DNA from 4 places in the Bacillus pfraonensis genome. Region 3 is predicted to be linked to each of the others. Evidence: riboswitches for the same ligand, from Rfam matches in the RefSeq annotation. Region 3 holds a riboswitch; each other region holds the start of a gene.
What was found. Region 3 has a riboswitch for thiamine pyrophosphate ahead of thiC (phosphomethylpyrimidine synthase ThiC). Riboswitches for the same ligand answer to the same signal wherever they lie in the genome.
Positions count from the first base shown of each region.

Region 1: it holds a riboswitch for thiamine pyrophosphate, as region 3 does, so the genes downstream of both, thiT (energy-coupled thiamine transporter ThiT) here and thiC (phosphomethylpyrimidine synthase ThiC) in region 3, are expected to answer to the same signal.
Region 2: it holds a riboswitch for thiamine pyrophosphate, as region 3 does, so the genes downstream of both, tenA (thiaminase II) here and thiC (phosphomethylpyrimidine synthase ThiC) in region 3, are expected to answer to the same signal.
Region 4: it holds a riboswitch for thiamine pyrophosphate, as region 3 does, so the genes downstream of both, KFD70_RS25455 (MTH1187 family thiamine-binding protein) here and thiC (phosphomethylpyrimidine synthase ThiC) in region 3, are expected to answer to the same signal.

Region 1 covers NZ_JAHCDO010000007.1:49,079-55,362, forward strand. The annotation lists gene KFD70_RS08330 (PspC-like choline-binding domain-containing protein) at 1-562, shown strand, start outside; gene KFD70_RS08335 (class D sortase) at 731-1,351, shown strand; gene thiT (energy-coupled thiamine transporter ThiT) at 1,444-2,109, opposite strand; TPP riboswitch at 2,205-2,306, opposite strand; gene KFD70_RS08345 (FeoA family protein) at 2,506-2,733, shown strand; gene feoB (ferrous iron transport protein B) at 2,730-4,718, shown strand; gene KFD70_RS08355 (FeoB-associated Cys-rich membrane protein) at 4,735-4,902, shown strand; gene KFD70_RS08360 (lipoprotein BA_5634 family protein) at 4,941-5,516, opposite strand; gene KFD70_RS08365 (PspA/IM30 family protein) at 5,928-6,284, shown strand, end outside.
Region 2 covers NZ_JAHCDO010000004.1:129,531-135,814, forward strand. The annotation lists gene KFD70_RS05315 (alpha/beta hydrolase) at 1-1,415, opposite strand, end outside; gene tenA (thiaminase II) at 1,739-2,416, opposite strand; TPP riboswitch at 2,597-2,703, opposite strand; gene KFD70_RS05325 (MBL fold metallo-hydrolase) at 2,806-3,528, opposite strand; gene KFD70_RS05330 (homoserine dehydrogenase) at 3,686-4,711, opposite strand; gene KFD70_RS05335 (esterase/lipase family protein) at 4,847-6,034, opposite strand.
Region 3 covers NZ_JAHCDO010000003.1:330,986-337,269, reverse strand. The annotation lists gene KFD70_RS04280 (YkvA family protein) at 349-714, shown strand; gene KFD70_RS04275 (metal-binding protein) at 764-1,258, shown strand; gene lldP (L-lactate permease) at 1,647-3,308, shown strand; TPP riboswitch at 3,541-3,656, shown strand; gene thiC (phosphomethylpyrimidine synthase ThiC) at 4,074-5,834, shown strand; gene KFD70_RS04260 (cytochrome d ubiquinol oxidase subunit II) at 6,004-6,284, opposite strand, start outside.
Region 4 covers NZ_JAHCDO010000039.1:7,201-13,484, forward strand. The annotation lists gene thiM (hydroxyethylthiazole kinase) at 1-265, shown strand, start outside; gene thiE (thiamine phosphate synthase) at 281-928, shown strand; gene ilvA (threonine ammonia-lyase) at 1,083-2,291, shown strand; gene KFD70_RS25445 (anaerobic C4-dicarboxylate transporter family protein) at 2,360-3,673, opposite strand; gene KFD70_RS25450 (cytochrome-c oxidase) at 3,909-4,289, opposite strand; TPP riboswitch at 4,421-4,522, shown strand; gene KFD70_RS25455 (MTH1187 family thiamine-binding protein) at 4,626-4,946, shown strand; gene KFD70_RS25460 (ABC transporter permease) at 4,918-5,694, shown strand; gene KFD70_RS25465 (ABC transporter substrate-binding protein) at 5,691-6,284, shown strand, end outside.

The DNA.
Region 1 (6,284 bases), on a different contig from region 3:
TTTAGTACCTGCCGTTTCTTATGGAGAAACAAGTGAAAATGTGAATCAGGCTATCCCGAAAGAAGAACAAGCTATACAAAAAATGGGATGGGTAAAAACTGGAGATGCATGGTATTACTTTGATAAAGATGGAAAAGCTCATGAAGGCTGGTTAAGTTATAACGGAAAATGGTATTACTGTATAGATGGAATGATGGTGCAAAACGATTATGTTAGAGTAAATGGAAGAGATTATTACTTAGGTCAAGATGGTATTATGCAAACTGGTTGGATACAGGATGAAGATCGCTGGTTATATGCAAACCAAGATGGAGCATTTAAAACTGGTTGGTTAAAAGAAGGAAATAAGTGGTATTACATCCATCGTGGATTAATGAGAACTGGATGGGTAAGAACTGATACAGGTTGGTATTATATGAATTCGAATGGCACGATGAAAACAGGGTGGCTACAAGAGAGTGGAAAATGGTATTATTTAAAATCTGATGGTGCAATGGCAACAGGCAAACACTTGATTAATGGTACTTGGTATGTATTTAAAGATAATGGCGTTATGCTTTAAATATTTTGAATAAGAGGCTGCCGAAAGTAGTTGAATAGCTACTTTTGGCAGCTTTTTTGCTTTGTAAATTATCTTTGCATCTCGGATATATCTTATAAATACATGAGAAGTGGTGTTAAAAAGGGTATATAAGGAGAGAAATAATAATGAGGAATGGAGGGATTAAAGGTGACATTTCTAAATCGTATTGGAGTTGCCTTCATGATAATTGGTATTCTTGTTGGTGCTTATTACTCTTTTGAATGGTACAAAGGAAAAAGTTCGGCGCAAGATTTAACGATAGAAGAGGTCAAGCAGTTTGAAAGGATAACATCAAAAGACACTGCTACTGAAACAAATGCAAATTCTCAAGTACCCTCTTCTCAAATCCAACACAAAGAAGGAGAGAAAGTAGCTATATTAAGTATACCGAAAATCAAAAAGAAATTTTCGGTATACTGGGGGACGAATAATACTACATTGAAAAAAGGTGTAGGTATGTTTGTTAGTGATATGACAACAGTACCACCCCAAGGAGGACATACTGTATTAAGTGGACATCGTGATACTGTATTTACAGAATTAGGAGAGCTGAAAGAAAAAAATCATCTTATCGTGGAATATGATAATAAAATTTACTCGTATGAAATTCAAAAAATATGGATTACAGATGCTGATGATCGCACAGTTATTGTAAAGAAAGAAGCACCAACATTAACATTGACGACTTGTTATCCATTTGATTACATAGGCGATGCCCCGGATCGATATATTATTGAGGCAAAATTAATTGCTACTGATTCAAAATGAGATTACAGTATTTTTGTCTTTAGCTATTTAGAATGAGAGAATGTGAAATAGAGCATTGATATAACTCACTAAATTAAAAAGAAGAGCGCCATTTAAGCACTCTTCTTTTTTGTGTTTATATTATATACACCTGCACTTTTGAATAAGCGTGGCGCTGTTGTAAATAGAAGGAGTAATAATACTGTACATAAAGCGAAAGAAGCAAGCATCGTACTACCGTTAACAATCAATGAATAAAGAACAGCTGACTGTCCTGGCGGTGCGTATTTTCCAAAGAAGATAACACCGGCAATAAAGTGACAGAAATAACGTGCAAAGCTACCAACAAATGTAGCAAGGATAATATAAGCGACCACTTTTTTCCCCTGATTGTTTTTTGGTGAAGATTTATCTTTGCGACTACCTAGACTAGATGGTTCATTACTAGGACTGGATGTTCCAAGTGCTTTTTGAATGGGACGATAGAATAAACCGGCAAAGCCGACAAAAGCAAAGGCAACGAAGTACTCAATGAATGCTTGCACTGGCGTTAAAATATAAGCATCTCCGACTACAATTTGCAGCAGTCCCCAAATCAAGCCTCCTAAGAAAGCCGTTTTGAATCCCCAGCGGTAAGCGATAATAAAAATAGGAATCATAGCAAATGAAACAGAACCGCCTGTTGGAAGTTTAATTGATAGTGGTAAAATGTCGATGATCAAGGCAAAGGCTGCCAGGATTGCAGATTCAATCATCGCTTGTAAATTGGTGTTACGCATATTGTCATTCCCCCTAAATCCAAGTTGCACAAAAAAAGAATAATGTATCATAGGGAGATATGAAATACGTAAATAAAAAATGATGGGGTAGATGTATTTCGACGTTTGCACAATTCCTACGTTAGCATTAACTAACAGGTTCTAAGGGTCGGAATATTATATTCCCTCTCAGCAACGAGGCTCCCCCTGTGATAACGAGATTCTTTGATTGTTAGATTCATTGTAATTGAAATGGATGAGAATGGCAAATGGGTATTTATATAACGGAAAAAGTATGAAAATAGAATTGTTCAAAAATGTTAACAAATAGGTAGGGGAATGCTATAGTGAGTGATTCATGCAATATGATATAATTTATCTGAAAATAATTATCATTCTCTTTTGAGGAGGGGGATTATGAGTCTAGTTGACATCAAAATAGGTGAAAAGGCACTAGTGAAAAATATACAGGCGTTAGATAAGTTGTTAAAGCGGAGATTAGCTGCTTTTGGTCTTTCTGAAGGAAGTGAACTTCGTGTAAAACAAAAAGCGATGTTCAAGGGACCATGTACACTAGAATGCCGTGGGCAATTAATTAGTATTCGTCATTGTGACGCGAAAATGATAAAGGTGGAATTAGCGTGAATAAGGTTGCATTGCTAGGGAATCCGAACACAGGAAAAACATCATTATTTAATGCGTTAACTGGTTCCTATGAATACGTGGGAAACTGGAGCGGGGTAACGGTAGAAAAAAAGATTGGTAAGTTAAAGAATAAGCAAGGGACATTAATTGATTTACCAGGTGTATATGATTTAAATCCTGTCTCGCGTGATGAAGGTGTCGTTACAAACTTTCTATTAAAAGAAGAATTTCAACATATGCTGAATATTGTTGACTCTTCTCAATTTGAGCGCAATATGCATTTAACATTGCAACTGCTGGAATTTGGTAAGCCAGTTTCAATTGGGTTAAATATGATCGATGTTGCAAAGCAGCGCGGGATTGTTATTGATGTAAAAAGATTATCAGAAATATTAGGAGTAACGGTCGTTCCTGTTGTTGCGAGAAGCGGGAAAGGCTGTGAAGAGTTACTTGCTACTTTGCATGAGAGTGATAAAAAAGAGAAAAAGCCGTTCGTTCTTTCATATGGTGAAAAAATAGATGTAGGAATTGCAGAGATTATGGGATTTTTAACTAAGGAAAATTATGAATACCCAAGATGGCTTGCAATTCAATTTTTAAGCAATAATGAAGTAGTGGAACAAGAAGTGAGTAGATTACCGATTTATAAGGAACTTGTGGCAATTCGCTCTAATCTGGAAGAAGAACTTGATGGTACATTAGAGCAGCATATTTATAATACACGTGCAGCGTATATTGAAAAGTTCAAAACAAATGTCATTCAGCATGAAAAAGAAGGAAAGGTTCCTTTTTCGGAAAGAGTTGACCAGTTAATTACACATAAAGTTTTGGGACTTCCAATCTTTTTAGCAGTTATGTTTTTTATTTTTCAGGTTACGTTTACGTGGATTGGGACGCCTTTGTCGGATATGCTTGATGAATTTTTCGGTGGGCAACTCACCGATTGGGTAACAGCGGGCTTAACAACTATTGGTGCCTCTGATTTTATTCAAGCGCTTGTTACAGAGGGGATTATTGCTGGTGTTGGTGCTGTATTAGTATTCGTCCCACAAATTTTTGCACTCTTTTTCTTTATTTCATTACTAGAAGACTCAGGATATATGGCACGAATTGCAGTTGTTATGGACCGGATTATGGAATTCTTCGGTTTAAATGGGAAGGCGTTTATTCCAATGATTATCGGTTTTGGTTGTAACGTACCAGGCATTATGGCAGCAAGAACAATTGAACAAGAGAAAGAGAGGCTGCTTACTGTTTTAGTAACACCATTTATGTCTTGTTCAGCACGGTTACCTGTGTATGCATTATTTGCGGGAGTCTTTTTTCCGAATAGCCAAGCGACTGTCGTGTTCTCTTTATACATTGCAGGGATTGTACTTGCGCTATTAGTTACAAAGGTAATGTCTATGACTGTTTTAAAAGAAGAAAAGTCTATTTTTGTGATTGAGCTTCCGCCTTATCGTATGCCACAAGCAAAAACATTGTGGCTGAGCACATGGGAAAAAGGAAAAGGTTTCGTACGTAAAGCTGGTACATTTATTTTTGGTGGGTCTGTTGTCATTTGGTTACTCAACTATGCTGGTCCATCTGGATTTGGTGTAGATATGGGAGATAGTTTCTTAGCGATGATTGGTGGGTTCGTGGCACCAATTTTAGCACCGCTCGGTTTTGGAACATGGCAAGCGGCAGCATCGCTTTTAACAGGATTTTTAGCAAAAGAAGTTGTTGTTTCAACAATGGCGATTATTTATGCAGTGAAAGAAGATGTGCTTGGAAATGTAATGGGGGCGCACTATACTGCATTATCAGCCTATGCGTTCATGTTTTTCATTTTGTTATACGTTCCATGTTTAGCAACAGTAGCTGTGATTCGTCGTGAAACAGGGTCTATAAAATGGACGATTTTCTCTGTTGTTTATCCACTTATCATTGCTTATGCATTAACGCTCGTTATATACCAAGTCGGATCCATGCTTGGATTCTAGAAGGGGATGTATCATAATGATAGTCAATATTGTAATTGGAGCTGTCATTTTTGGTTATGCAGGATATACATTATTCAATTTTGTAAAGAGAAGTAAAAAAGGGAAATGTGCAGCGTGTTCCTTGAATAAATCATGTCAGTCAAAGAGTTGTAGTCCCGATATGGAGCAGGTCGTGAATAAATAGAAAAAAGCTTTGCGAATTTCGCAAAGCTTTTTTATGACCTACTTTTTAATTTTTACAAGTTGTGAAGCCTCTACTCCGTTTGCTCCAGGTAATTCTTTACTAGGGTCTTTATCAAATTTTAGTACACCTACAGTCTTCTCTTCGCCCTTCACATTACCATATGCAGCATCATCAACAATTGCAAACATATCTGCATAAGAACGACCATCACCGATGATTGTGTTACTCTCATATTTTAATTTCGCTCCATCAATTGTCGCATTCTCTACTTTTTCTTTCGCAAATAATACACCTTGATCCGCTGTTACTGCTGGTAGTTTATCGATTGCTTTTGTGTCATCTTTTTCTACTTTCTTAAGTAGTTCTTTTTTCACTAGTTCTTCACCAGTCTTTTTGTCCATTACAAGTACTTTCTTATCTTCTAATATTGCAAGTTTCATTTTATATACATCTTTTTCTTTTACATCTTTTTTATTCTTATCTGCTATTTGCTCGACTTGTTGATCCGTTCCGTATAATACTAAGCCATTTGCTTTTTCACCTAATAAAGAACAACCTGATAACGCTCCTAATGAAATTGCTGCTGCTAACCCGATTCCTACTAATTTTTTCATTTTCTTGTCTCCTTTTTCTATACGTTATAGTAAATACAAATGTATTGTTTTTTAAATTTAGAGAAGCAAAATTGTTTTTTTGTTTCATCTCGCTTCTGATTTCATTTTATAAGAATAACGTTTTTCTAACTATCGAGTTAGCTTACAGTAACATTACAATTATGTAATGTATTGAAAAGAGCTGAAAATATCATGGAAAGGAGAGAATATATAGATGAAAGTTATGGTGTTGGGTACATATTGCAATAACAATGTCAGATTATAGGGTGTATATTTAGTAAATAACATGTAAGGACATCTTAGTTTTGATATAATGTACACGTAGGCTTTGGAAATGAATATTCTTACTGTAAAGGAAAGTTTTTACGGAAGTAAATTTGAAATATAAGGTAATCCATAGGAGGAATATGAATGTCTGTATTTAAACGATTAAGAGATTTAACGATGTCAAATGTGTATGCACTAATTGAAAAAGCTGAAGATCCAGTGAAGATGACAGATCAATATTTACGCGATATGCAGCAAGATGTACAAGAAGCTGAGAAGAGTGTAGCAGCTCAAATCGCGCTTGAGAAAAAGTTTAAATTATTATTTGAAGAGCAAGAAGCACTTGTAAAGAAACGTGAAGAACAAGCACATATGGCTGTTCAAGCGAATAATATTGATCTTGCGCGCCGTGCTTTAGAGGAAAAGCAAAATGCAGAGCAAAAGATGAATGAATATAAAGCGAGCTATGAGCAAAATAAAGCAGCTGCTGATAACCTTCGT
Region 2 (6,284 bases), on a different contig from region 3:
TGATTTAACTTTGGATAAAGTCGATAATCTACATTATCTCGCTCTTTTAATTGTTCTTTCCAAAGAGGAATTTCGATTTTTGATTGAACTTGATAGTCTCTTTCTCCTTGAATAATAAGAAGCGGTGTCTTTTGTTCTTTAGACATTTCTGCCGCCTTAATTTTACGGATAGAATCCCAAAATACAGGCGCTCCTAAATAAAAATCTTTTGGAGGGTTTTTTCCAGAAAAATTAGGGTCATTTAATAATTCATATTGCGCTTTATAAAATTTATATTCCTCAGCTGTCATTCTGCCGAGAGAATACAAGTAATCAAATTGATCTAAAACAACATCCTGGAATGTACGAGCTGGTCCTCCCATCACAATTGCCCCAGCAATATTTTGATTTTGGTCTTTTTCGATCATTTTCGGAACCATCATTCCGCCTTGACTATGGCCGAGAACATAAATTTGATTCTTGTCTATCATAGGATTATTTTGAAGAAAACGAGTCGCAAAAAGTGCATCATCTGTTGTTTCTTTATCAACTGTATAAAACGGACTAAATTGTGTTTTCAATCCATGTTCATATGTTCGTTTATTATAGCGAAGAACAGCAATTCCTTTCGAAGCAAGACCTTCAGCTAAATCGCGAAACGGTTTTAAAGCAAACGCAGTTTCATCTCGATCGCTTGCTCCAGATCCTTGCACAAGAATAACCGCTGGGAAAGGCCCCTCTCCCTTTGGAACAGACAGTGTTCCTGGTAATGGGAACGCGCCACTTCCGACTACTACTTCTTCTTCAGTAAACGAATCAGGATTACTATATGCCGGGCGCTGTGCAACAGAGTCGGATGACATACTAAGCTGGAAATCGTCTATTTTTCCAGATGGATCTAATCTAAACATGAAAGGTACAGTGAATTTTTCAAATACTAATCCAATTTCAATGTTTGTATGAACGGAATTCGTCTCTTTTTGCTTTACCTCTCCAATTCCAATAAAAGAACCTGCTTGTAACTGCAGGGGAAGTTCCTTCCAATAACTCTCCAGCCACTTTTCAGATATTATCTTCTGTAAAGGTCGAGAAGTTAAATCAAATGCAGATTTATAATTTTCAGTATGCATATAACGGATAAATGTAAGAGTAGTAGATATAACAGGATTTTCATCATCAGCATTGTTTATTTCTTTTATATTTGTGTTTGTTTCTTTGGATGTTGAGGTAAATTGATGGTTGAATGGATTATTATATGTATAAGGATAAAAACTTATTTTCAATGCATCTGTATTTCCCCTCTCATACAGACTTGGAGAAATTGCAAAATTTTTAGGTTGAATGGATTCTGCTGCGTATGAAACTGAGGGAATGCTTATTGCACAAATTGTACTAACGAGTAAAATCTTATTCGTTATTCGTTTTCTCGTTTTCATATTTATTGACTCCTTTCAAAGTTAAATTCTTTTAATACAACATTCCAAGCATTGTAAGGAAAATAAAAAACATCAAAGAGATTAATAAATTTCTTTACGCCCTCTAACAAAGAATGTGATATTATAAACAAACTTCAATAAAAACTACCTTCTTCCTCCTTTTTATTATGTAATTTTTTAATAATATATAAGCATCTAATTAGTGAAGTTGATTCTTCTAAAAACAGAGAAATAGAAATATTATTTTCGTACAAAAAAATGACTAAACTAAGTTAGTCATTTTCTATACTTTTTACACGCGTGATAAGAGACATATTTGTTTCTTATAAACTTATATCTTCTACTGGCCATTTTTCTAATGTGTAAGCCATCTCCCAAAATGAATATTCATATTGACTACTAATGACAAAATGCTGTTTCATGCGCTTACGATCAGTTTCTGTTACTGTTTCTGCAATGGCATCTAATCTGGCAATTTGCTCTTCTACTAAAGTACGGAACCAGTCAGAACCATATGCAGAAATCCACTCTTGGTAAATGGGTTCTTCCGGTTTACATTCCTTAAGTCGCTCACCAATTTCATAATAAAGCCAATAGCACGGCAAAATCGCTGCGATAACATCCCCAATATGTCCCTCGTATGCAGCGCGATACATATGTGATGTATACGCATAAGCCGTCGGTGCAGGAATGAACGATTCTTTTTCTTTTTCCGTAATTCCTAATTTTTTCGCAAAATTCTCATGCAGCGATAATTCAGCTTGGTATGTATTTTGTGCATGGTGCGCCATACGAGCTGTCGTTTCTAATTCAATCGCTTTTGCTGCTCCTAACGATTGGACTCTTGCAAAATGACTTAAATAATATGAATCTTGCAGAACGTAATAGCGAAAACTAGCTAAATCTAATGTTCCGTTCCCTAGTTTTGTCACAAATGGATGATTAAAACTTGCTTCCCAAATCGGATTAACTTCTTTACGTAATAACTGTGAAAATAACATGATAGACCCTCCAATAAACGTTTTAATAATAAAAAAATGAAACAAGTTTCTTAACGAATTGCTCGTTAGCTACTAGATTACTGAGACTCACTTCAAGTAGGTGCGCAAAATAAAAAAGCTTTCTTTACACACACGTAAAGAAAGCGGACTGGACATTATCAATATTTAAAAAAATATCATATTCTGTCACTTCCACTTCCCTACGCTGGTATTACCCAGATCAGGTCCTAAGGGTTTCAAAGATATTTTTTGATCTCAGCCTTTAAAAGGCCCCCCTAGTGGATAAATATATATAACTATTTAACTTTGATATTAATCATAACATATTCTAGAATACTATCAAATATTATTTGTAAATTCAATATCGCTAACATATAGGCACGAAAATGTTAGCAATCCTCTTCTACTAATCTCGCTATTTGCTCCTTCACATTCAAATTACAAACACCACCGTGATAACAAATCACCGTCTCAATATCAAATTCTAAAAATCTTCTAAGCGATTTTGTAGCTGTATCCATGTCTGGCGTTGTATGCGGAACAGGTCCTTTTAAGTTTCCACCAACGCATACTATCGCGTCGCCCGCAATTAATGTTTTATATTTTTCACTATATAAACTAATATGTCCCGGAGTATGCCCTGGTGTATGAATCACTTCAATGCCTCCGAAAAATGGTAGTCTTTCTCCGTCTTCTAATGTCCGATTTACTTTTGCCGTCGGAGGATTTTCATATAGAAATTGCATAACTTCTGGAAGTGCATCCCATTTGTCTTTACTCATTTTACTTGGATCCGTTTTCATTAAATGCACTTGTCCTTCAATATATGGCTTGTCTAATTCATGTGCGTATACTTCAATAGAATGGCCTGCCTTCTGCTGTATTTCAGGAAGACTTCCAATATGGTCTATATCTTGATGGGTTAAAATAACTGCTTGTAATTGTTCAAAAGGGACACCAATACCAATCATTGCATCACGAATCCCTTCTAATTGGCCTGGCATACCAGTATCGATTAATATAGCTTCTTTTTCATCCCAAAGTAACGTGGGATTTAATTCGAATTCTTGAATTTTTAATTTTAACACCGCTAAACCGTTTTCTATTTTCATATTACACGTCTCCCTCGATACATAAATTAGTGAAGGTATTTCACTTACTAAAATGTATCACGTTAAGGATATTTAATCAAACACTAAATTTATAATCATAACACAAAAATATTTATTTGTCAAATTTCTTTATTTGATCTACAACCAGAATTTTTCATCACACATCTTTCCGATACAAATTAATTAAATCTTTCAGAGCTGCCGCTGCTGCTGCTCTTGGGTTCGAGGCTCCCCCGATTGAAGTAACTCTTCCCATCGTATCAGTATGAAAAGTGATTCCTTTTTCCGTTCCATTTACATGAGCTAAAGGATGCTCTTTCCCTATTTCACGCGGACATACTTCAAGTTTAGGGTTCCCTGAATGGTCTCTATATGCCGCTCCAATTAGTTTTAGAGATTTACCTTGTGCTTTTGCTTTCTCTATATCTTGTTTCGTAATACCCTCTATCCCATTTACATTTACGTAATCAAGAGAGTATTCTGACTGAAATAAACTGTTCGCTAACAATAATAGTTTACAGGCACTGTCCATTCCACTTACGTCTAATGATGGGTTTGTTTCAGCGATTCCTTTTTGCTGCGCTTGATGCAGTGCTTCCTCAAATGTTACATCTTTTTCGTACATCTTTGTAAGAATATAATTTGTTGTTCCATTTAAAATACCTTCTATACTTTCAATTTGGCACCCTGCTAAACTAAATTGTCCAATATCTAATGTAGGGAGCGCAGCTGCAGTTGCACCACTATAACGAATACGTACGTTAGCTTTCGTTGCTTTTTGCTTTATTTCTTTCCATGCGCTAACGAGTGCACCTTTTGAAATAGCGACTACATCCATATGATTTTCAATCGCTGTTTCAATATATGTTCTTCCAGGTTCACCTGTTTGAAGATTAGTTGGTGTTGATTCTATTAATACATGACCAAAAGGCATTTTTTCACTTTTATCGAGTGGATAGTTTTTGAGATATCTCTCCAATGCATTAGAACCTGTACCATAAGTTAATAATTCTTTAATATGTAAACCTTTGGCGCTAAAGAGATTGACTGTACTTCCCATAACTCCAGTAAGGACAAGTTCGATACCGTACATCTCATTTATATATAAAGCTTTCTCAAATACCAATCTTACAAACTCTTTTCCAACAGTTCCATATCCAGATATTACTATGTTAACTCTCACATCATCACCTCAAACTATTGTGCTATTTTAATGTTAACTCCATTATACTCCGAAAATATGATGTGATTCACGAAAGAAAACTCCCTCAAAAAAATTTGAAGGAGCTGCTACATTTCAATATAAATATGAAGCCAGTTATTTCGGTAAATTGGATAGCTTTTCAGCAATCTTTCGGTAAAAAGCATTAATATCAGAGAACCCTAAGGAATCCGAGACACTTAATCCAACCATATCGAGGTGATCCCAGTTTTGTTTTGTCTCAATATGATTCCATTTCCCAAGTTCTGGCGCACTACTATTATTTATAACCACATCAGTTGATGGTCCTACCATAGAGTTTGTATTTACTACTCCGTCATTTTCCCACCAGGATGAATCAATGAATGTACGATTCTGTTCGTATCTTGCATATGACCCTAAGAAAATTGCATTTCCCATCAGTGCCTTATTCATGGTGATGTGCGGTAAATGAATTCCCGTTATAGGTGCTACTTGTGTTGCATGTCCACTGTAAGAAAAATAATATACATCTGGTTGCGCTTTTACCCAAGTGTTCAATTCCTTTGCTCCATCTGTACTTAAATCCCATTGGCTTATATCTTTTGTATCCTTCAAAATGGAACTATTTAAGACACGGTTTGAATATTGATAAAATGATTCCCCAGCTCTTTTTTTAATTCCCCATTGATCCAATTTAAAATCGTATAGTGATAGATTGTTATTTTCTCCAACTCCAGCAGTTGCGACGAGTAATTGCTTTACAGCTGGCAAGAGTAAACTTCCATCTGCAAGGGTTGTCCCATTGTGAGGAGTGGCTAATGTCGTTACACTATGAACGTATGATTTTCCTCCCTGAAACAACGGAGACATTTTCACATCAGCATGTTGTTTTACATATTCTCTCTCTTCTTGATTCCCTTCTTTTAACAATTGGACTAGCGTACGTATTGTTTGTCCTCCCATACTATGTCCTACTAAATGAAGCTTATTTGTCTCACTCCAATTTTGAACAAACCCTGTATATGTTCTTCCATATCGATCGTGTCCATGTTTTTCGGCATGAGCTGCTCCATAATCTACTGTTCCACCATTGATTTGAGCGTATAACTCACAAGCACGATCCCAGTTACTTGATAACGGCCCAACAGCGGCAGTATGAACATTGTATCCATCTCTCTTTAAATTTTCTTGAATATCGTGAACACCACCCCAATACTTTACACCCAATAATTCATCTCTGCCCCATCCTGTAAAACCATGTACAAGAATAATCGGATTGTTATTTTTCTTCCCTTCTTCTGCTTGTATTGGCATCGGTAGCATTACACTCGAAGCGATACAACATAAAATTAATAATCCCCAAAGTAATCTTTTCATTTTACATCCCCTTTTCTTTTTCTCTACATCCCTAATAAAACGCTTTCAATTCTACCTCCTTCTTATGTGATAGAAAAAAGATCCACAAAGATATACCAACGCAATTTGCAATGGCTATATAATGTGGATCTCCAATTCTCTATCACATTTATTAACTTAAAAATAATGTAAACAATATTATTTGAATTGTCTATCT
Region 3 (6,284 bases):
TATGTTGAGAAATATTGAGAATATAAAAACCGCTCTTTTAGTTTGGAAGAGAGGATCCGCCAGAGCGTAGAAGCTGTCAGGTTCTTTCTTAGCCCCAAGCCGCATTTAACACAAAGGGAGAAAAAGAGAGCGGAACCTCTTTTGTTTGCATAGCTGTGATTTATATGGTGGAAAAATGATTACGAACACTTGTTCTTTCCTCTGTTGTCTGTTACAATAAATTTTTATTGATAGGTTATGTGTATATTTGATGAACATTTTATTAACTAATGGAGCTAGTTCCTTATTTTTGAAGGTGCATCTACTTTTTTCGTATAATGAAAAAAACAAAACATGGGGGCTCTTTATATGGAACGAAAATTTTCAGTCGAAGCGTTTTGGAATAAGGTGAAACATGTAGCGAAACAAGCGGGACAATCGGTTATTTATGCGAGTTTATTGCTGTTTTACGTTATGCAAAGACCGGATGTTCCAAAGCGAGTAAAAGCAACTATTATTGGAGCACTTGCTTACTTTATTGCTCCAATTGATGCGATTCCGGATTTTTTAGCTGGAATAGGTTATACGGATGATTTAGGTGCATTAACTGCTGCACTTGTGCAAGCGTCTATGTATGTAAACGAAGATGTAAAAGAAAAAGCACAGATGAAATTAGCGGATTGGTTTGGTTCGGATATAGACACATCGTTTATCGATCAAAAATTAGATCAATAGGTGAGAACTGTCAGAAATGGCAGGGCAAACATTAGCGGGGAAGTGTACTATGCCATCAGGAAAAACACATACGAAAATAAACTTACTCTCTCTTCCGATTGTTTTGTTTATGCTTGTTTCGTATGGACTAACAAATTTTGATTTTTTACTCACTTTTGCGATAGGGTTTTTAATCGGCACGTTTTTCTTAACACCAGATTTGGATACTCATAGTAACGCCTATAACAAATGGGGCTTGCTTCGTATTTTTTGGTATCCATATCAATGTGTGATGCCGCATCGTTCTTTCTTAACACATACGATTATAATTGGTGATCTCATTCGTATATTGTATATGCTTCTCGTCTTCTCTCCATTCCTATACATATTAAATAAAACGGTACTAGACGGAAGATTACTTGAGATTGCAAGGGAACATGATGTTGCTTTAACAACATTTGTAATTGGAGTTATTGCTGCGAGTGCACTCCATATTATAGCGGATCGATTGAACACGCGCCGAAAAAAGCTTATGAGACGAAAGAAAAAAAGAAGAAGAAGGTAGAGCACTTGCGAATTGCAAGTGCTTTTTCTTTTTTGTACTAAACGTGTTCATAAGACTTTTAATCAAACGTTTGTTTAAAGTGAAATACGTCAGAGTGACAGGATTTTCAGTCGTTAATCAAACGTTTGTTTAAAATAATGAGGGGAAATGAAATTGACTTTTTTCCTATTATAGGACTTATCCGGAATTGTGATTTAACAAAAAAATTAGAAAATTAGCTTAAAAAATCTTTTTAAATCAAAAATGATATGATAAAGTAGAAATACAATCATTGAAAACGTTTTCCTAAAACGTTTTTTATTTTAGGCTTAAAGGTATGATGACCGGATAGTCTATTGATAGGATTATAAAGGTTTTAAAACAGGGGATTACAGAAAGGGAGAGGACAATGGGGACATGGACACAAGTTTACGATCCGTTTGGTAACATTTGGATTTCGGCAGCGGTAGCACTTATTCCAATTATCTTTTTTTTCTTGGCGTTAGCAGTGTTTCGTATGAAGGGGTATGTGGCAGGTTTTATTACAGTTGTATTAACAATTTTAGTTGCGTTATTTGCGTATAAAATGCCGTTTACAATGGCGATGGCAGCAACTGGATATGGCTTCCTATACGGGTTATGGCCAATCGCATGGATTATTGTGATGTCGGTATTTTTATATAAAATTTCTGTCAAAACAGGACAGTTTGATGTGATTCGTGCATCGGTACTATCGATTACGAATGACCATCGTTTACTCGTTATTTTAATTGGTTTTTCATTTGGTGCATTTTTGGAAGGGGCAGCTGGATTTGGTGCACCGGTAGCAATTACGGCAGCGCTTCTTGCAGGTCTTGGTTTAAATCCGTTATATGCGGCTGGACTTTGTTTAATTGCAAATACAGCGCCGGTAGCGTTCGGAGCAATGGGAATTCCGATTACAGTTGCGGGGCAAGTAACGGGTATTGATGCTCATAAAATCGGACAAATGGCAGGACATCAATTACCATTCTTATCATTATTTGTTCCGTTCTTTATCGTATTTTTAATGGATGGCTTCAAAGGGGTTAAACAAACATGGCCTGCATTATTTGTAGCAGGTAGTTCATTTGCAATTACACAGTTTATTACAGCTACGTTTTTAGGACCAGAACTTCCGGATATTACATCAGCACTTGTCAGCTTAGTGTGTTTAGCATTATTCCTAAAAGTATGGCAACCGAAAGAAATTTATCAATCTAATCAAGCGAACGCTGAAGTGGCAGCGACAACAACTGCGACATCTATGCCAAAATTAACGGCAGGAAAAGTTGTAAAGGCTTGGTCACCATTTATTATTTTGACAGTGATGGTTGTGATTTGGAGTCAAGGATTCTTCAAAGCGTTATTTGCTCCAGGCGGGGCGTTGGAAAGTCTTGTCTTTAAGTTTCAAATTCCAGGTCTGCACAATTTAGTAATGAAGGCAGAACCAATTGTAAATAAACCAACGCCTTATGATGCAGTATTAAAGTTTGATATTCTATCAGCAACAGGAACAGCGATTTTAATTGCGTGTATTATTTCAATCCTTGTACTTAAAATGAGCGCAAAACAAGCAGTTGAAACATTTAAAGAAACATTACAAGAATTAAAAATGCCAATTCTATCTATCGGTTTCGTATTAGGATTCGCATTCATCGCAAATTATTCTGGTTTATCGTCAACACTCGCGTTAGCATTAGCAGGAACAGGTGGATTATTCCCGTTCTTCTCACCATTCCTTGGCTGGATCGGCGTATTCTTAACAGGATCAGATACGTCGGCAAACGCATTATTCTCCAACCTGCAAGCTATTACAGCGCAGCAAGTTGGCGTATCAGAAGTATTACTTGTTGCGGCAAATACAACAGGCGGTGTAACAGGTAAAATGATTTCTCCGCAATCGATTGCAATAGCTTGTGCGGCAGTAGGATTAGCGGGAAAAGAATCTGATTTATTCCGCTTCACAGTAAAACATAGTCTATTCTTCGTAATCATTGTTGGGATTATGACATATGTACAAGCTTATTATTTAACTTGGATGATACCGTAAATAAGAAAAAGATGCCCGGGCGGGCGCGTGCGGGCATCTTTTTTGAGATATCGGCGATTTTTTAAATATATCGACTGTTTCTCTAAATATATCGGCGGAAACTACTAACATATCGACTATTCGACAAAGGATATCGACCAACATACAAAAAACGACACATAAAAATTAAGATTCATTCGTTTGCATTTTTCTGATTATCGTGTATGATAAGAAAGTATTGAAAATTAAATCAGTGATAAACTAGGGGTGCCCAAGAGAAGCTTGGGCTGAGAGAGAAGTGCGAGAACTTCTTAACCCTCTGGACCTGATCTGGCTCGTACCAGCGTAGGGAAGTTAACGGCTTTACATAACGATGTCTTTATGAGCCAGGTCCTTGTTTTACTATGGACCTGGCTCTTTTTATTTTGGCATGCGCTGGCCACAAGTTTAATCTCGTCCTTGTCACATGTAAAGTGGAGCCGACTGTTTAGCCCTGACGGCTAAAGTTCTTCCGTACAGAAAGTGTTTTTTACTTTCTTGTGCGGAAGGTTTTTAGATGTGAAGGGCTAGGAGGCGAAGCTGGATCACAAGAAAAGCGGAGGCGGCTCGTTCAGAATGAGAGGGGGATGGAGCTTCAGCCGAAGAGGCGCAGTTTGCCTCGGCGGAAGAAGCGAAGCCCCCGCCCATTCTAGCCGCTGAAGTAAGAATCGAATTGTCCAGAAGATGGCCCAAGACTCTGAGCAAGTTAGATTCAACTGAAATGATAAAGGGGAGGAAACACAAATTATGAAGCAATCTGTTTCAGCTAAGCAAATTGAATTGAAGTCGAGTTTACCAGGGAGTAAGAAAGTCTATGTTGATGGTCCGCATGAAGGTATGAAAGTGCCGATGCGTGAGATTGCACAAAGCGATACAAATGGTGTACCAAATCCACCAATTCGTGTTTATGATACAAGTGGTCCATATACAGATCCTGAGTACAAAGTAGAGTTGGAAAAGGGAATTCCAACGCCACGCCGTGGTTGGATTGTTGACCGCGGAGATGTAGAAGAGTATGAAGGACGCGAAATGAAACCGGAAGATGATGGTGTGAAAGTTGCATCTAATCATACACCTGTGTTTCCGCAAATGGATCGTAAACCACTTCGCGCAAAAGAAGGTGCAAACGTAACGCAAATGCACTATGCTCGCAAAGGTATTATTACATCTGAAATGGAATATGTTGCGATTCGTGAAGGGGTAGAGCCAGAGTTTGTTCGTAAAGAGATTGCGGAAGGACGCGCCATTTTACCAGCAAACATTAACCACCCAGAAGCAGAACCGATGATTATCGGACGCAATTTCCACGTGAAAGTAAATGCGAATATTGGGAACTCCGCAGTTTCTTCTTCTATCGCAGAAGAAGTTGAGAAGATGACATGGGCAACACGCTGGGGCGCAGATACAATCATGGATCTATCAACAGGGAAAAATATTCATACAACTCGTGAATGGATTATTCGTAATGCTCCTGTACCAGTTGGAACAGTGCCGATTTATCAAGCGCTAGAAAAAGTAAACGGAATCGCTGAAGACTTAACGTGGGAAGTATACCGTGATACGTTAATCGAACAGGCAGAGCAAGGCGTTGACTACTTTACAATTCACGCTGGCGTGCTACTTCGTTACATTCCAATTACAGCAAAACGTACAACAGGTATTGTTTCACGTGGTGGCTCGATTATGGCGCAGTGGTGTTTATTCCATCATAAAGAAAACTTCCTATATACTCACTTTGAAGAGATTTGTGAAATTATGAAACAGTACGATGTTTCCTTCTCTCTAGGAGATGGATTACGTCCAGGGTCGATTGCGGATGCAAATGATGAAGCGCAATTCTCTGAGCTTGAAACACTTGGAGAATTAACGAAGATTGCTTGGAAGCATGATGTTCAAGTCATGATTGAAGGACCAGGACATGTACCAATGCATTTAATTAAAGAAAATATGGATAAAGAGCTTGAAATTTGCCAAGGAGCACCATTCTATACGCTTGGACCTTTAACGACGGATATCGCACCTGGGTATGACCATATTACATCGGCAATTGGTGCGGCGATGATCGGCTGGTTTGGTACTGCAATGCTTTGCTATGTAACGCCGAAAGAACATTTAGGCTTGCCAAACAAAGATGACGTTCGAGAAGGGGTTATTACGTACAAAATTGCGGCACATGCAGCGGATCTTGCAAAAGGACACAAAACAGCGCAGCAACGTGACGATGCACTTTCAAAAGCTCGTTTTGAATTCCGTTGGCGCGATCAATTTAACTTATCTTTAGATCCTGAACGTGCAATGGACTTCCACGATGAAACATTACCAGCAGAAGGAGCAAAAACAGCTCATTTCTGCTCAATGTGTGGTCCGAAGTTCTGTAGTATGAGAATTTCACACGACATTCGTGAATATGCAAAAGAAAATGATTTAGAAACAACAGAAGCAATTGAAAAAGGTATGAAAGAAAAAGCAGAAGAGTTTAAAGAAGCTGGTAGTCACTTATATCAATAATTGAATTTGAGATTTTTCAGGGAGTTTATTTTCTCTCTCCTTCCTTTGTGTTTGAGATGGGGGAAATATGTACTGCTCCCAAACACCTCTTTACTTGATTGATCACATGTACCTAACTTAAATATAGAAGAAGCCCCCTTTGCTAAGACGGTAGCAAAGGGGGCTATTATTATTTTTCCTTTAGGAATGTTCGATCCTTTAAGAATAAATTCCAGAAGAAAATAAAGCCTGGAAGTAAGATGGCGATGCCGATTGCATAGAGGATGAGCAGCGCATAGAATGTTTCTTTCGTTGTAAAGCTTGTAAATACAGTAACATCCGGGTAAATGATATATGGTAAATGCGCGACGCCATAAGCGTAGCTTGCAAATGCATACTGTGCAACAACTGCTAAAACAGCGATGCGCGGCCAGCCAAGTGAATCGTATTTTTTATTTGTCCACCAAAGGG
Region 4 (6,284 bases), on a different contig from region 3:
TCGCAATGGTCATCCAATTTTAACGAAAGTGACAGGAACAGGCTGTTTATTAACTTCTGTAATGGGAGCATTTGCAGCAGTTGAAAAGGATTATGTAAAAGCAGCGGTTGCAGCATTAACGTTTTATGGGGTAGCAGCGGAAAGAGCTGCAAGTAAAACAGTAGAGCAAGGACCAGGAAGTTTCCAAATTGAATTTTTGAATCAGTTAGCAAACACTACTAAAGGTGATATTGAACAACATGGAAGTATCCAAGAGGTGCAGTAAGAAGGGATGAGAGGAATGGCACGTATTGATCAACAACAAATGTCAAAATTATTGCAAGTATATTTTATTATGGGGAGTAATAACTGCAAGCGGGATCCATTACAAGTAATGAAGGAAGCGTTAGATGGCGGAGTGACGCTTTTTCAATTTCGTGAAAAAGGTGAAGATGCTTTAACTGGAGAAGAACGAGTGCGTTTTGCAAAGCAGTTACAAGCGCTTTGCAAAGAATATGATGTACCTTTCATTGTGAATGATGATGTAGAACTAGCAATCGAGTTAGAGGCAGATGGAGTTCATATCGGACAAGATGATGAAGGAATTACATCAGTTCGTGAAAAAATGGGAGATAAAATTGTCGGGGTATCTACTCATACAATAGAAGAAGCTCGTTTTGCAATTGCAAATGGCGCGGATTATTTAGGTGTGGGTCCAATTTTTCCAACGAGCACGAAGAAAGATACAAAAGCGGTACAAGGAACGAAAGGCTTGCGGCATTTTAGAGAGATGGGAATTACAGTCCCGATTGTTGGAATTGGAGGGATTACCGTTGAAAATGCTGCTTCTGTTATAGAAGCGGGGGCAGATGGAGTTTCGATTATTTCAGCGATAAGTTTAGCAGATTCACCTTATGAAAGTACGAAAAAAATGACTGGTCTTTACTGACAGTCATTTTTTTGTGGAGGATATGCTATATATCGTTGAAACTCCGATATATAGAAAAACACTGATTATAGAAATGGCTCTTTTTTACAGAATAAAATAAACTATGCCGCTCAAACTAGGATATATGAATACATCTTGTTTCGGAGGGTACAACATGATTTCATTACAGGATATTGTAGCTGCTCATGAGAAAATGAAAGGCATTGTCCATATGACACCGCTAGATTATTCGAGCACGTTTAGTGAACTATCACATAATGAAGTGTATTTAAAGCTCGAAAATTTACAAAAGACAGGTTCTTTTAAAGTGCGTGGTTCTTATAATAAGATGGTTTCTCTTGATAAAGGTGAATTAGAAAATGGAGTTGTTGCAGCATCTGCTGGAAATCATGCACAAGGTGTCGCCTATTCTAGTAATATGCTCGATATTCCCTGTACGATTGTGATGCCAAAAGGTGCACCGCTTAGTAAAGTACTTGCGACTAAGCGATATGGTGCACATGTAGAGTTGCAAGGTGATGTATTTGATGATGCATTAGCTTATGCGCTAGATTTGAAAGAACAAACAGGAGCGAAATTTGTACATCCATTTGATGATGATGCTGTAATCTCTGGTCAAGGGACGGTAGGGTTAGAAATATTGCAGCAGCTTGAGGACGTCGAAGCTGTTATTTGTCCTGTTGGTGGTGGCGGTTTAATTGCAGGTGTTGCAATGGCGATTAAAGAACAAAAACCGTCGGTGAAAGTATATGGTGTACAAGCGCTTGCTTGTCCCGGGATGAAGCAATCCTTCAAAGAAAAGAAAGTGATTACTGTGGAATCTTCACCAACTATGGCAGATGGAATTGCAGTGAAAAGACCAGGAGAACTTACATTTCAGCTTGTAGAGCGATATGTAGATGATATTTTTTGTGTGGATGAAATGGAAATTGCGAGAACGATGTTAATGTTATTGGAACGAAATAAATTATTAGTGGAAGGTTCGGGTGCTAGTTCATTAGCTGCTTTGCTCTATCAAAAAATTCCTGTGAAAGAGAAAAAAGTGGTGTCGATTTTAAGTGGTGGAAATGTTGATGTTAACTTTATTACTCGTATTATTGAACATGGGATGGTTGAAGCGGGCCGCTTTGTTCATATTGCAACAATGATTAAAGATAAACCAGGACATTTGCAACATTTACTCGAAATTGTAAAAAGTTTTGAAGCAAATATATTACATATTCATTTAGAGCGGATTGGAACAAAAGTGTTTCCAGGATATGCACAGCTCCATTTGTCATTAGAGACAAAAGATAAAAACCATATTGAAGAAGTATTGAGTGGGATAGAAAAGAAAGGATATAACGTAGAAATTGTTGAATGAACAATTTCTACGTTTGATGAAATGAAAAAGCACAAACTTTATTCAGAATAAGTTTGTGCTTTTCTATGTTAAAACATAATTGAAATAAGTAGCATCCCAATTCCAATCGAAGCAAACGTTGCGACAAGACCAGGAATCATAAAGCTATGATTTAATACATATTTACCAATGCGTGTTGTTCCTGTACGGTCAAAGTTAATCGCAGCGACAATTGTTCCATAGTTTGGAATGAAGAAATATCCGTTTACGGCAGGGAACATCGCAATGAGAAGTGCTGGTGAAATACCAAGTGATAATCCAAGAGGCATTAAAGCACGTACTGTAGCTGCTTGGCTATACAGTAAGATAGATAGGATAAATAACGCAATAGCGAATAACCATGGTGCACTTGTTACTAGATGTTGAATGGATCCTTGAATCATATTTAAGTTTCCGTTAAAGAATGTGTCTCCCATCCAAGCGATACCGAAAATTGCAACAACAGCTGTAGCACCGGCTTTAAAGACATTTCCAGATACAATGCTTTCTACATTTGGTTTACAGAAGATAATAATAAGAGCAGCAATTGTAAGCATGACCATTTCGATTGTATTTGGCATAGAAAGACGAACTAATTTTCCGTCTATCATCCATCCTGGACGAAGTACTTCGAATGAACCAAGAAGAACAACAAGAACAGTTGCGAATAAGAAAAGAATAACAGATAATTTGGCACCTTTCGCACCGATAAATTCTTTCTTTTCTTCAAGTTTAGGAATCATACCTTCTTTTAAACGCTTTAAGTATTCTGGATCTTTATTTAACTCTTTGCCCATTTTGCTTGCAACGAAAGCTGCTAACATACAAGCAATAAAAGTAGAAGGAATACTTACTTTTAAAATATCTAGCAATGTAATTTTATAATCAGCTAGCATTGCTAATAGAGCCACAGTTGCAGCAGAGATTGGACTTGCTGTAATTGCTTGTTGTGAAGCGATAACGGCAATTGACATCGGGCGTTCCGGTCTAATTCCTGATTCGCGTGATACCTCTGCGATAACAGGAAGTACGGAATAGGCAACGTGTCCAGTTCCAGCACACAATGTAAATAAATAAGTTACAATTGGTGCGAAGAATGTGATGCGCTTTGGATTTTTACGAAGTGCTTTTTCTGCAAGATGGACAAGGTAATCCATTCCGCCCGCAGCTTGCAATGCACCGGCAGCAGTAATGACTGCTAAAATCATCAGCATAACGTCAATAGGAGGAGCGGTAGGTTGTAAGTGGAAGACAAAAACGAGGATTGCCATACCAACTCCACCCATTACTCCTAGGCCGACTCCACCAAGGCGTGCACCGATAAAAATGCAGACTAGTAAGGTAAGAAATTGTAGCCAAAACATAATAAAATACCTCCAAAATTCATATGGTAAGATATTTTTGAATAATTTAATTTGAGTGATAATTATTAAATTAAACAAATGAAGTGCTGTTATATAAATCTTTTTTATTATATAACACATAAAAAGTAACATTCATTATATTTAGTAAAATTATTTTAAGAAAATGTGAAATGAGGATATTAAGAGAGGAAAAGAAAAAAGCAGAAACGAGTTTATTCGTTTCTGCTTTTTTCTTTTAAAGAATGCTATTGTTTTCTTTTATATGCACAAAAATATTAATAGTAAAGATAATAATGGAAAGAACAACAAGAATACTTCCACCAGCAACAAAAGGGATAGCTGCATGGTAACCGTAAATTTCAAAGGCAAGTGCAATCATCATAATCGGTAGTCCGATATTTAAGAGCCAAAAATGTAATTTACCAAGTTTTGAGGTGCCGGCTTCTTTAAAAATATAATATAAAATACCAGCTATCATCATAGAAGTCCATCCTAGTAATAAAACATGCACATGAACTGCGGTCAATTTGAAATTAGATGAAATTGACATGAATAATCCCATACAAACACCGATGACAAAATAAATAGAAGAGATTTGAATGAAACGAATTCCCATTTTTACCCCCCTTAATATACTTGTATTTTTGCTATGATAAAATATATGACCAATAGATTGTAAGCAGTATCATATTATAAAAAAATGTGGATTTGTTTGTTTGAAAAAATAAATCATGCTACAATGAAAACGAATTAAGACCGGGGAGCCAATTGGCTGAGAGGATGTAAGAAAGCATCGACCCTCAACCTGATCTGGATAATGCCAGCGTAGGGAGTTACTTAAAGTGATGTAAGCACATGTTATTGTATAATAACTTGCATACAAGGCTTTCCTGCGAATTTTGCAGGAAAGCCTTTTCTTTTTTATACAACATTTTGCAAGGGGGATTTTAGTATGTCACAACAAGTTACCATTTCATTTTCAGTTGTACCACAAGCGAAAAACAAAGATGTATATTCCGTTGTTGATAAGGCAATTGAAGTCGTGCAACAATCTGGTGTTCGTTACGAAGTAGGTGCAATGGAAACAACGCTGGAAGGAGAATTAGACGTGCTTCTTGATGTCATTAAGCGTGCGCAACAGGCTTGTGTCGATGCTGGAGCAGAAGAAGTGATTACTTCTATTAAAATTCATTATCGTCCAAGTACTGGTGTAACGATTGATGAGAAAGTTTGGAAGTACCGTGATGAATATGAAAAACCAGAAACGATCTAATATAACAATTACAACGATTTGGCTTATCCTTCTCATTGCTATATGGGAAGGATCTGTTTCATTATTTCGAATTGAACCGTGGATTTTACCGAAACCTTCTGCAATCGTTCAAGAGTTGATTGGAATGAAAGATTTATTGTTACCAAATACAATGCAAACACTGCAAGAAGTTATCATTGGCTTATTTTTTGCGATTTTACTTGGAACAAGTATTGCAATTATTATGGATGTTATTCCGTTATTTCGCATTTTAATTAACCCGTTACTGGTTATCTCACAAACCATTCCAATTGTCGTGCTAGCACCTTTATTTATTATTTGGTTTGGATATGGAATGCTTCCAAAGGTGATGGTCGTTATTCTTGTTTGTTTCTTTCCGATTGCTCTCAGTATTTTAGAAGGTTTTCAAACAGTAGATAAAAACATGCTTAAGTTATTACAAACAATGCGTGCAACCAAATGGCAAATCTATCAAAAGGTAAAATTTCCAGCCGTGCTCCCATACTTTTTCTCTGGGCTGAAAATTGCCGTTACATATAGCGTGATGGGAGCGATTATTGGGGAATGGCTTGGTGCGAGTGAAGGATTAGGTGTCATGCTTACGCGTGCAACAAAATCCTTTTTAACAGCTCGTGTATTTGGCATTGCAGCAATTATCGTAATGGTGACATTACTCTTGTATTTTATCGTAGAATTTATGGCAAGACTAACAGCACCATGGATATACAGAAAGGACGACAAAAAATGAAAAAAGGCTTAAAAGTGATGCTAGCAGCGCTGCTAACGGTAGGCGTGGTTGGTTGTAATGCAGCGAAGAAAGAAGAGAGTGCAGATAAAGAAAAGAAAGTAAAAGTTGTGTTAGATTGGTTTCCGAATACAAACCACACTGGTTTATACGTAGCAAAGACGAAAGATTACTATAAAAAGCAAGGGTTAGATGTAGAAATCATTCAGCCAGGTGATAACGTATCAGCAGAGCAAATGATTGCATCAGGAAAAGCAGATTTCGGTGTAAGTTATCAAGAAAATGTAACATCAGCTCGTGTTGAAGGAATTCCAGTTGTCTCGATTGGGGCAATTATTCAACATAATACATCTGCATTTGCATCGCTGAAAAAAGATAATATTACTTCTCCAAAAGATTTTGAAGGTAAGCGCTATGGCGGTTGGGGTGCACCAGCAGAAGAAGCGACGTTAAAAACCATTATGGATAAACATCAAGCTGATTTTAGTAAAGTAGAAAAGATTGTTCTTGGACAAACAGACTTCTTTAAATCGATTGGTAGAGATGCAGATTTTGAATGGATTTATTATGGTTGGGACGGTATTGAAGCGAAA